Regions from separate parts of the Mesorhizobium sp. M1396 genome, predicted to be linked through region 1. Evidence: riboswitches for the same ligand, from Rfam matches in the RefSeq annotation. Region 1 holds a riboswitch; the other holds the start of a gene.

Region 1 (6,010 bases):
TGGTCAACGGCCTCGGCCTGCGCGTCAATCTCGTCGCCGCGCCCTTCGAACAGCCGCTTGGCCGGCGCACGTTCGACGAGATCTGGTCACGTCAGGCCCGTTGGGCGCGCCTGCGCCGCGTCACCTTCCCGCTGTTCTTCGCACCCGAAATCCTGACTGGCGCGGCGGTGCCGCTGGTGCTGGCGCTGATTGCGGCGGCAAGCGCCGGCTTCAGCCTCTGGGCAACCGCCATTGCCGTGCTGGCGGCCTTCTACCTTCCCGAGTGCGCCCTGGCCTGGTCCAAGGGCTGGTACCTGTCGCGACGCATGGTTGCCGCGATCATGGCGCGCGACCTGATCCTGCCGGCGATGTGGGCACGCGGCTGGCTCGGCGGTGCCGTCGACTGGCGCGGCAACGCGATGACCATCGGGACCAAGGCGGCCGAGCTGGAAGAGACGCCGTCCGGCGCCTGAAAGCCAAAGCCCTCTTACGAGGCCTTCAGCGCCTGTTCGATATCCTCAAGCAGATCGTCGGTGTCTTCCAGGCCGACGGACAGTCTGAGCGTGCCCGGCCCGATGCCGAGCTCGGCACGCGCTTCGTCGCTCAGGTTCTTGTGCGTCGTCGTCGCCGGATGGGTGATCAGGCTCTTGGCGTCGCCGAGATTGTTGGAGATCAGCACGATGTCGAGCGCGTTCTGCAAGGCGAAGGCCGCCTGCTTGCCGCCCTTGACGTCGAGGCAGATCAGCGTCGAGCCGCCCGACATCTGCTTCTTCACGATATCGGCCTGCGGGTGGTCGGCGCGGCCGGGATAGATGACGCGGGCGATTTCCGGCCGCTCGGCGAGGAAATCCGCGATCCGGCCCGCGCTTTCCGTCTGCTGGCGCACGCGCAGCGGCAGCGTCTCCAGGCCCTTCAGCAGTGTCCAGGCGTTGAAGGGCGACAGGCTTGGCCCGGTGTGGCGGAAATAATCGTGCAGGTTCTCGTCGATCCACTTCTTGTCCGACAGGATGACGCCGCCGAGACAGCGCCCCTGGCCGTCAATGTGCTTGGTCGCCGAATAGACGACGATGTGGGCGCCGAGTTGCAGCGGCTTCTGCTGCAAGGGCGTGGCGAAGACATTGTCGACGATCAGCCTGGCGCCGATCGAATTGGCGAGCGAGGCAACCGCGGCGATGTCGACCACTTCCAGCGTCGGGTTGGTCGGGCTTTCCAGGAAGAACAGCTTGGTGTTCGGCTTGACCGCCTTTTCCCAATTGGCGATGTCGGTGCCGTCGACCAGCGTCGCCTCGATGCCGTATCTTGGCGCCAGCGTCTCGACCACCCAGCGGCAGGAGCCGAACAGCGCGCGCGCCGCCACGATATGGTCGCCGGCCTTGGCGCTGCACAGCAGCGCTGCCGTCACCGCGGCCATGCCGGAGGCGGTGGCGCGGGCGTCCTCGGCACCTTCGAGCGCGCACATGCGCTTTTCGAACATGTCGACGGTCGGATTGGCGTAGCGCGAATAGATGAAGCCCGGCTCCTCGCCCTTGAAACGGGCTTCGGCGGCCTGCGCCGTTTCATAGACGTAGCCCTGGGTGAGGTAAATCGCTTCCGACGTTTCGCCGAAACCGGAACGCAGCGTTCCGCTGTGCACGAGTGCCGTTTGAGGCTTCCAGTTGCGCTTGTTGGTGCTCATCGCTCTTCTTCCAGACACAAAAAAACCGGCCGCGAAAGTCGCAACCGGTCCATACGGCCTTGCGGCCCGACGGTCCTTTAGCGACTTGTTTAACGTGGCTGCAAGCCGACCGGCCAAATCACCACGGGATAACGACCCTTTAGACCCGCGCCACGCTTGCGTCAATTGCCGGCTTGATTAAGAGGTTTGTACCAGCGGCGTTGCAGCGGAGCCGGCTTTGCGGCAAACAGGCATTCTTCCCGATCAGGACATTTCGGCGCTCTTCCAGTTCGGCGCGCTGAAGTCGGCACGTGCGCTCGATGCCGACCAGATTCAGCCGGCCAGCCTCGATCTCCGGCTCGGCGACAAGGCCTGGCGGGTGCGTGCGTCCTTCCTGCCGGGCCCCAACCACAAGGTCTCGGAAAAGCTCGACCGGCTGAAGCTGCACGAGATCGATCTGGCCGAGGGCGCGGTGCTGGAGACCGGCTGCGTCTATATCGTGCCCTTGCTCGAAAGCCTGGCATTGCCGGCGGACATTTCGGCCTCGGCCAATCCCAAGAGCTCGACCGGGCGGCTCGACATCTTCACCCGCGTCATGACCGATCGCGGCCACGAGTTCGACAAGATCGCCGCCGGCTATCATGGTCCGCTCTATCTGGAGGTCAGCCCGCGCACCTTCCCGATCGTCGCGCGCACCGGTTCGCGACTGTCGCAGATCCGTTTCCGCACCGGCAATGCGCTGCTGTCGGAAGCCGAACTTCACCAGTTGCATCGCGCGCAGATACTGGTTGCCACCGAGCCGCCCAACATTTCCGGCGGCGGCATCGCGCTGTCGATCGACCTCAACGGCGATCGAAACGGCCTTGTCGGCTACCGCGGCAAGCATCACACCGGTCTCATTGACGTCGACAAGCGCGCCGCGCAGGAGGTCGTCGACTTCTGGGAGCCGATCCACAAGAGCGGCGCTGGCGAACTGGTGCTCGACCCCGATGAATTCTATATTCTTGTGAGCCAGGAAGCGGTGCATGTGCCGCCGCTCTACGCCGCCGAGATGACGCCCTTCGATCCGCTGGTCGGTGAATTCCGCGTCCACTATGCCGGCTTCTTCGATCCGGGCTTCGGCCACTCGGCGTCCGGTGGCACCGGCAGCCGGGCGGTGCTGGAAGTGCGCAGCCACGAAGTGCCGTTCATCCTCGACCATGGCCAGATCGTCGGCCGGCTGGTCTACGAGCACATGCTGAAGCGGCCACGGGCACTCTATGGCACCGATCTCGGGTCCAACTACCAGGCGCAGGGTTTGAAGCTGTCCAAGCATTTCCGCCCCGCGCGCTGAACCCCCATTGCCCGCGGGCAAAATGCTTGCCTGCGCCGGCTCGCCATGCTTGGCTGCCTTTCTGGTCGTCAGGCTGGCGGCGTTCAAGGGGAACCAAGAAAATGCAGATTTCGAAACGGGTCATATCGGCGGCGGGCGCTGCCATGCTGGTGATGGCGGCCAGCTCTCTGTCGGTGCAGGCAGCTGAGAAAATCAAGATCGGCACCGAGGGCGCCTATCCGCCATTCAATACCATTACAGCGGACGGCAAGGTCGAAGGCTTCGACATCGACATCGCCAATGCGCTGTGCGCGCAGATGAAGGTCGAGTGCGAAATCGTCACCCAGGACTGGGACGGCATCATTCCCGCCCTGCAGGCGAAGAAGTTCGACGCCATCATCGCTTCGATGAGCATCACCGAGGAGCGCAAGAAGCAGGTCGCTTTCACCAACAAATACTATACGACACCGCTCGCTCTGGTGGCGCCGAAGGACAGCGACCTCACCTCGACCGAACCGGCGGCCCTTGCAGGCAAGACGGTCGGCGCGCAGGCCTCGACCACGCAGGCCGACTATGCCCAGAATACCTATGGCAAGGCGGGCGCCGAGGCCAAACTCTACCCGACCCAGGAAGAAGCGATCACCGACCTGACCAACGGCCGGCTTGACGCCGTGATCTCGGACAAGTTCGTCCTGATGGATTGGTTGAAGAAGGCAAGCGACGGCTGCTGCAAGCTGGTCGGCGACGTCAAGGGCACGGAGACACAAGCCGGCATTGCCGTCCGCCTAGAAGACACGGCATTGCGCGACAAGCTCAATGCGGCCATCGACGCGATTGTCGCCGACGGCACCTACAAGAAGATCCAGGCCAAGTATTTCGACTTCGATATTTATTGAGGTCGGAGCTGCCAATCTCCTCCCCTTTGGGGGGAGATCACCCTTTCAAAGCGCCTTCACCGCCACCTTCACCGGCTGCTCGATCTCGAGCGGATTGCGCAGCGGCAGGCCGAAATCCTTGGCCTCGATCTCGAACACGTCGCCGGCTTCAGTACTGATGCCGTCGGCGAAGGACAGCGTCGCCGTGCCGAACATGTGCACATGCACGTCGCCCGGCTGGCGGAAAGCCGCATATTTGAAGTGGTGATGTTCGAGATTGGCGATGGTGTGCGACATGTTCGCTTCGCCGGACAGGAAGGGCTTTTCCCACAGCACGTCGTTGTCGCGCAAGATGCGCGAGGTGCCTCTGATATCGGACGGCAGGTCGCCGATCAGGATCTCCGGCCCGAACGAAGCGTTGCGCAGCTTGGAATGGGCGAGGAACAGATAATTCACGCGTTCGGTGACGTGGTCGGAAAACTCGTTCGACAGGGTGAAGCCGACGCGGAACGGTGCGCCGTCATCGCCGATGACGTAGATGCCGGCCACCTCGGGCTCTTCGCCGGCGTCCTTGGCGAAAGCCGGTGACAAGAGCGCCGCACCTGGCGCCACCGCCATCGTGCCGTTGCCCTTGTAGAACCATTCCGGCTGCACGCCGATCTGGCCTTTCGCGGGCTTGCCGCCCTCCAGCCCCATGCGGAACATCTTCATGGAATCGGTCAGCTGCTCCTCGCCGTCGGCGCTGAGCTTCTTGTGCATGGAATCGCGTGTCGCGGCTGAGCCGAGATGCGTCAGTCCGGTGCCGGTCAGGTGCAGATGCGCCGGGTCGGGATGGTTGATCGGCGACAGCAGCCGTCCTTTCTTGTAGGCCGCCTCGAGATCGACCGTTTCGCCAAGCCCCTTGCGTTCGATCAGCGCGACGAGACCGACGCCGGTACGCGCGGCCTCCATCGCCAGCGAGTAGACGCTGCGGGCGCCGTTGATGATCCGGGTCTTGCCGCCGTTGCGGGCAACGACACGGATGGTCTCGGCGTCATCGAGAATCTGGGAGATCAGCATGATGAATCCTCTCTCATTTGTCTTGGCCCGGTTGCCGTTTGGCAAACCCTAACCCGCGCGGCTCGGACCTCGCCGCGCCACGGGTTGAACTCGTCGTCCGGATTGCGCCCGCGAGCTTGGTCCCCGAGGGACTTCTTGACGCCGGCGGGTTGCCGGCAGCATCGCGATCTAGACCCGTATGCTTTCCTCGTTGCCTCGCTGGCCCGTCAAACCTTGTTCTTGTTGTAGACGTCGAAGATCACGGCGCCGAGCAGCACCAGGCCTTTGACGACCTGCTGCCAGTCGACATTGACGCCCATGATCGACATGCCGTTGTTCATCACGCCCATGATGAAGCCGCCGACCACCGCGCCGATGACCTGACCGACGCCGCCCATCGCCGAGGCGCCGCCGATGAAGACGGCGGCAATCACATCGAGTTCGCTACCGAGGCCGGCAGCCGGCACCGCCTGTCCCAGCCGCGCCGCGATGATCAGGCCGCCAAGTGCCGACAGCACGCCCATATTGACGAACACCATCAGCGTCAGCCGTTCTGTCTTGATGCCTGACAGCTGCGCGGCCTTGGCGTTGCCGCCCATCGCATAGATGCGGCGGCCGATGGTCATGCGCTTGGTGACGAAGACGAACAGCGAGATCAGCACGCCCATGACGAGCAGCACCACCGGCAGGCCCCTGTAGCTGGCGAACTGGTAGACCAGGAACAGCGCCAGCGCGCTACCCACCAGCGTCTTGATGACGAACAGGGGAAAGGGCTCGGCCTCATAGCCATGGCGTTCGCGTTTGCGTCGTGTCCTCAGCCCGAAATAGGCGTAGGCCAGCACAGCGATCAGGCCCAGCACGATCGTCGTCATGTGCAGCGTCAGGCCGCTGCCGATAATGGTCTTGCCGGCCGCGTTCACCGTCGGCGGGATGAGCGTCAGTGGCCCGATGACATCCGGGATGAAGCCCGAGCTGAGGGCCTTGAAGCCGTCGGGAAGTGGTCCCACCGAGGATCCGCCGCCCAGCAGCGCCTGGCAGATGCCGCGGAAGATCAGCATGCCGGCCAGCGTGACGATGAAGCTCGGTATTCGGTGATAAGCAATCCAGTAGCCTTGCGCCGCGCCGATCGCGCCACCCACGATGAGGCAGATG
Region 2 (6,010 bases), on a different contig from region 1:
ATCAAGCGGCAGTAGATTCGCAAAGCGCTCCTTGCCACCTATGATCTTCACATCGCCTTTTCGATCAGATCGGACGCTGGCCCAGGTTTCTAAGAGTGCCGAAAGCGCGATGATTGCTGAGGTTGAATTTTGAGGGGTCCGAGTATTGCGACAAGAAGCGCTCCCTCCACTCCCTATTGACGTTGTCTCGTTGGATTTCGAGACCTGAACTGGGGGCTGGTGCAGATTCAGCAGATTCAAATGTGAGTTGCGCGCCTACCAGACCCGCGACTTTCTCAAGGCTGGCCTGTGGATTTGCCAAGAGTTCCTCGTATGTCAAGGACAGGAAAGACAATCCGTTTTTTGCAAGCCAGATGTCCCACGACAGATTCTCCAGCACGATTTTTTCAAGGGCCTCCGCTATCGATGCGCCGTCATAGCGTGGTGAGTTCTGAACAGCCTCAGTAGAGCGAAACCGACCGGTCTGACGAGCGCGTGACCAAGAGATTGCCTGACCAAGGAGATCGCGGCGAGTCAAGCGCACGTAGTGCAGTCCTGGAAGGCTGGCTGGGAGATCCACAGTCTCGGCCACCTGCAAAAACTGGCTTGCAAACAGTTTGGCAGCGTAAATTCCAGAGGGAGACCGCCCATCTTTCAATGCACGCAAAACCTGGGCACGGGGATCGCGAGGATAGTTCGGCATTGCGAGAACACGGCGGCCACCGAACCACTCGAGGGGGTTGCCAAGCTCGGTGGCTGCCATCAATCCGGCCAGATGATTGCTGCCGCTGCGCGGTGAGGTGCAGATGAGAATTCCGGCTTTCAACCCAGCCAGCATTTCCGGCGGGATTTCAACTGGCAGAGGGCGCCTACGAAAAAGATGCATGGCGATCAAGACTACCGCTTCAGCAAGAACACAGCCTGCTGGCCGAAGAAATTCCAGAACCACCACGGCATCGACAGGCCGATCTTCTGGCCATTGGCGTCGAGTGCGGTTGCTTTTTCAACCGTCGCGCCGAGTTCGTCGCACAGATTGACGAAGTCGCGGATGGTGCAGAAATGGATATTGGGCGTGTCGTACCAGGAATAGGGCAGGTCCTTGGTCACCGGCATGCGGCCGTTGAGAAACAGCGAAAGGCGCACGCGCCAATGGCCGAAATTGGGGAAGGACACGATCGCCCGGTTGCCGATCCTGAGCAATTCGTCGAGCACCAGCTTCGGGTTGCGGGTGGCCTGCAGCGTCTGCGACAGGACGACGAAGTCAAAGCCCTTGTCGGGATAGAATTCGAGGTCCTTGTCGGCATCGCCCTGGATGACCGAGAGGCCGCGCGCCACGCATTCGTTGACGCCGCGCTGCGACAGCTCCAATCCCCGGCCATCGACCTGCTTGCTGTCTTGCAGCAATTCGAGCAGCGAGCCGTCGCCCGAGCCGACATCGAGCACGCGGGACCGCGGCGGGATGAGATTGGCGACGACCTCGAGGTCGACACGCTGGTCGCGGTTGACGCTCATTGGCTCAATCCTCTCGCCCGGGCCGCCGAGCCGATGAAGCCATTGATGGCGGCAAACAGTTCCGGCTCGTCGAGCAGGAAAGCATCGTGGCCGCGATCGGTCTCGATCTCGACGAAGGATACCGACGCGCCGGCCGCGTTGAGCGCATGCACGATCGAGCGGCTCTCCTCGGTCGGAAACAGCCAGTCCGAGGTGAAGGACACCAGGCAGAAGCGGGTTTTGGTGCCGGCAAAGGCGTCGGCCAACCGGCCGCCATGGTCGGCGGCGAGGTCGAAATAGTCCATCGACCGGGTCATGTAGAGGTAGGAATTGGCGTCGAAGCGATCGACGAAGGTCATGCCCTGGTGGCGCAGATAGCTCTCGATCTGGAAGTCGGCGTCGAAGCCGAAGGTCAGAGCTTCGCGATCCTGCAGGTTGCGGCCGAATTTCCGGTGCAGGGCGGCCTCCGACAGATAGGTGATGTGGGCGGCCATGCGCGCCACCGCCAAGCCCTTTTCCGGGCGTTTGCCGTGTTCGAAATATTTGCCGCCATGCCAGTCCGGATCGGCCATGACAGCTTGCCGGCCGACCTCGTGGAAGGCGATGTTCTGCGAGGAATGGCGCGCACCGGTGGCGATCGGCAGCGCCGAGAAGACGCGCTCCGGGTAGCTCGACGCCCATTCCAGCACCTGCATGCCGCCCATCGAGCCGCCAAGCACGCAGAACAGCTTTTCGATGCCGAAATGGTCGATCAGCATCTGCTGCGCGCGCACCATGTCGCGGATGGTGATGATCGGCAGGTCGAGCCCATAGGGTTTGCCGGTGGCGGGATTGGTCGAGGCCGGTCCGGTGGAACCCAGACAACCGCCGATGACGTTGGAGCAGATGACGAAGAAGCGGCTGGTGTCGATGATCTTGCCGGGGCCGATCAGCACCTCCCACCAGCCCGGCTTGCCGGTCACCGGATTGGTGCTGGCGACGTGCTGGTCGCCGGTAAGCGCATGGCAGACGAGGATGGCGTTGGAGCGGGCGTCGTTCAGCGTGCCATAGGTCTGGTAGGCGATCTGGAACGGCGACAGCAGCGTACCGGCGTCCAGCTTGAGCGGTTTGTCAGGCCCAAAACGCAAAACCGGGCTCGATGGCTGGTCGGCCTCGTTGTTGGTTTTGCGAGCACGCAGAGCGGCCATTGCATCCATCTCACACCTTGATCCCTGCACCGTGCTTTTCGAAAATCGATGCCGATGCGGTATCCGGCCGGCGCGGACAACAAAAAACCGGCATTGCAGTCGCAAAGCCGGTTACAGGATGCAAACGGCCCTTTAGCAAGTTGTTTAACGTGGCTGCAAGCCGACCGGCCAAATCACCACGGAAGTTCGCACCCTTCTAGGCCCGTGGCGTGCTGGCGTCAACGGCCAGCCTTTGTCCCGAGGCGGTCACCTCTCGACATTGCGGGCCACGGCTTGTATTTCCGCTGCGGCTTCCCTGAGGAGCGTTCTCGACGGATTTTACGACATGAGCCAGACACCGGACAAGGCACGTCCAACCCCGCGCGCGGGCATCATGGACATCGATGCCTATGTGCCGGGCAAGAGCACGGCGCCCGCCGGCATCGCCAAGGTCTACAAGCTGTCATCGAACGAGAACCCGCTCGGTCCGTCGCCAAAGGCGATCGAAGCCGCGCGCGAGATTGCCGGAAAGCTCGATATCTATCCCGACGGCACCGCCAGGCGGCTGCGCGAAGCGATCGCCGAAGTGCATGGCCTGAACCCGGCCAACATCATCTGCTCGAACGGCTCCGACGAGATCCTCGGCCTGCTGGCGCAGACTTATCTGGCGCCCGGCGACGAGGCTGTCATCACCGAACACGCCTTCATGGTCTACAAGATCTACATCCAGTCGGCGGGTGCCGTTCCGGTGACGATCAAGGAAAAAGACGAGCGCGCCGACATCGACGCCATCCTGGCCGCCGTCACGCCGCGCACCAAGATCGTGTTCCTCGCCAATCCCAACAACCCGACCGGCACCTATGTGCCGTTCCAGGAGGTGCGCCGGCTGCACTCAGGTCTGCCCAAGCACGTGCTTCTGGTGTTAGACGCGGCCTATGCAGAATATGTCCGCCGCAACGACTACGAAGCCGGCATCGAGCTCGTCGGCAGCGCCGAGAACGTGGTGATGACCCGCACTTTCTCCAAGATCGGCCTTGGCGGGGCGCGGATCGGCTGGATGTACGGGCCGATGCACATCGTCGACGCAATCAACCGCGTGCGTGGCCCCTTCAACGTCAATGCAACGGCGATCGAGGCCGGCATCGCGGCGATCCGCGACCGCGCCCATATCGAGCGCAGCATCGCGCACAACGAGACCTGGCTGGCATGGCTGAGCGAGGAGTTCACAAAGCTTGGACTGCGGGTGACGCCGAGCGTCGGCAATTTCGTCCTCGTTCATTTTCCCGAGGACAACAAACATTCCGCAGCTGCGGCGGACGAGTATCTAACGGCGCGCGGCTATATATTGAGGCGCGTTTCCGGCTACGGCTTTCCCAACGCGCTGCGCATGACCGTCGGCACCGAAGAGGCCAATCGCGGCGTTGTCGCCGCACTCACGACATTCCTGAAAAGCTAGAACACCATGACATCACCGATGTTTGAAAAGATCGCGCTGGTCGGCATCGGCCTGATCGGCTCGTCGCTGGCCCGCGTCATCCGCCGCGAGGGTCTGGCCCACCACGTCGCTATCTCGACCCGCAGTGCCGCGACGCTGGCGCGAGCGAAAGAACTTGGGCTGGGCGATAGCTACACCACCGATGCGAAGGAGGCGGTTCGCGATGCCGATCTGGTCATCGTCTCGGTGCCGGTCGGCTCGTCCGGCACCGTGGCCGAGGAAATCGCACCGGCGCTGAAGCCGGGCGCGATCCTGACCGATGTCGGCTCGACCAAGGCATCCGTCATCGCGCAGATGCAGCCTTATGTGCCGGCCGGCGTCCACTTCATTCCCGGTCATCCGCTGGCGGGCACGGAAAAATCCGGCCCCGATGCCGGGTTCGCCGACCTGTTCGACAATCGCTGGTGTATCTTCACGCCGCTGCCCGATACCGACCCGGACGCGCTGGCACGGCTGTCGGAATTCTGGCGCCGCTGCGGCGCCAACATCGACACGATGGATCCCCAGCATCACGACATGACGCTGGCCATCGTCTCGCATCTGCCGCACATCATCGCCTACAACATCGTTGGCACCGCCGATGATCTGCAGTCGGTAACCAAGTCCGAGGTGATCAAATATTCGGCTTCCGGCTTTCGTGACTTCACGCGTCTTGCCGCCTCCGACCCGACGATGTGGCGGGATGTGTGCCTGCACAACAAGGATGCCATCCTCGAAATGCTGGCGAGGTTCTCGGAAGATCTGGCGTCGCTGCAACGCGCGATCCGCTGGGGTGACGGCGAAAAACTCTTCGACCTGTTCACCCGCACCCGCGCCGTGCGCCGCTCGATCATCGAGGCCGGCCAGGACATCGACGTGCCCGATTTTGGCCGCCAGGCGGTCGAACACCCGGCAAAGACCTAAGTCTGTTTCAGGCGGGCCAGGTCGCGGCAACCATGGCCAAAGTCTCGGCGCGGTCCGGGGCACCAAGCCTGCCGCCGAAGTGTAGGCATTTGAGCGCGGCGGCCGCACTGGCAAAGCGCAGCGCCTGCTCGACCGGCATGGCTTCGGCCATCCCCACGGCGAAGGCGCCGTGAAAGACATCGCCGGCGGCCAATGTGTCGACCGCTTTGATTCTCGGCGCCGCGACGTGGCGCACACAGCCTGCGGAACGGTCGTGCCACCAACTCCCCGCCGCGCCGCCAGTCACCGCGACAAAGGCGTCGGTGCGGCTGGCGAGATCGGCGCAAGCCGTTTCCGGATCGAGCGCCTGGCCGCAGACAATGCGCGCCGCCGGCTCCGATGCAACGATGTGCGTGGCGAGCGGCAACAGCTGTTCCAGGACCTCCAGCGGCGCGGTGTCGGCATCGAGGATCGCCGGCCGGCCATCGGCGCGCGCCGCCTTCAGGGCAAGTGCTGCCGCACCTGGCCAGCGGACATCGACCAGTACGGCATCGAATGCGGAGAGGTCGGCGACCGGCAAGGCTTCGGGATCGGCCTGGGCAAGCCTGTCATAGAACGGCACGATGATGCGCTCGCCATGCGCGTCGACCAGAATCGAGGCCAGCGCCGAGCGGGCGCCTCTGACGCGGCGCACAAAGGTGCAATCGACGCCTTCGGCCTCGACGCTGGCGATGAGCTGGTCGGCGATGACATCGTCGCCGGCGCTCGCCCACAGCGATACCTCGGCGCCCAGGCGATGGGCGGCGCAGGCAGCGCTGGTGGCCATGCCCGAGGCGATCTGGACGCCGTCGGAGGCGATGAACTTGCCCTGATGCACGGGCAATGTCTCGACACGCAGGATGGTGTCGAGCGTCAGCGCGCCGACGCTTAGAAGTTTTGCCGGTCTGTTCATACTGGGATGCTTAATTGAGCGGCTTGATCTTGCCCAGTGGGATGA

Evidence for each region. Region 1 has a riboswitch for S-adenosylmethionine ahead of NKH02_RS01525 (O-succinylhomoserine sulfhydrylase). Riboswitches for the same ligand answer to the same signal wherever they lie in the genome.
Region 2: it holds a riboswitch for S-adenosylmethionine, as region 1 does, so the genes downstream of both, metX (homoserine O-acetyltransferase MetX) here and NKH02_RS01525 (O-succinylhomoserine sulfhydrylase) in region 1, are expected to answer to the same signal.

Annotation. Positions count from the first base shown of each region.
Region 1 is NZ_JAMYLA010000002.1:57,075-63,084, reverse strand. It holds gene NKH02_RS01530 (ceramide glucosyltransferase) at 1-452, shown strand, start outside; gene NKH02_RS01525 (O-succinylhomoserine sulfhydrylase) at 467-1,654, opposite strand; SAM riboswitch at 1,712-1,789, opposite strand; gene NKH02_RS01520 (2'-deoxycytidine 5'-triphosphate deaminase) at 1,872-2,966, shown strand; gene NKH02_RS01515 (ABC transporter substrate-binding protein) at 3,068-3,841, shown strand; gene araD1 (AraD1 family protein) at 3,887-4,879, opposite strand; gene mmsB (multiple monosaccharide ABC transporter permease) at 5,086-6,010, opposite strand, start outside.
Region 2 is NZ_JAMYLA010000015.1:1,746-7,755, forward strand. It holds gene NKH02_RS11950 (Stf0 family sulfotransferase) at 65-865, opposite strand; gene metW (methionine biosynthesis protein MetW) at 877-1,491, opposite strand; gene metX (homoserine O-acetyltransferase MetX) at 1,488-2,657, opposite strand; SAM riboswitch at 2,770-2,847, opposite strand; gene hisC (histidinol-phosphate transaminase) at 2,983-4,092, shown strand; gene NKH02_RS11970 (prephenate/arogenate dehydrogenase family protein) at 4,099-5,034, shown strand; gene NKH02_RS11975 (sugar kinase) at 5,042-5,965, opposite strand; gene NKH02_RS11980 (DUF2125 domain-containing protein) at 5,976-6,010, opposite strand, start outside.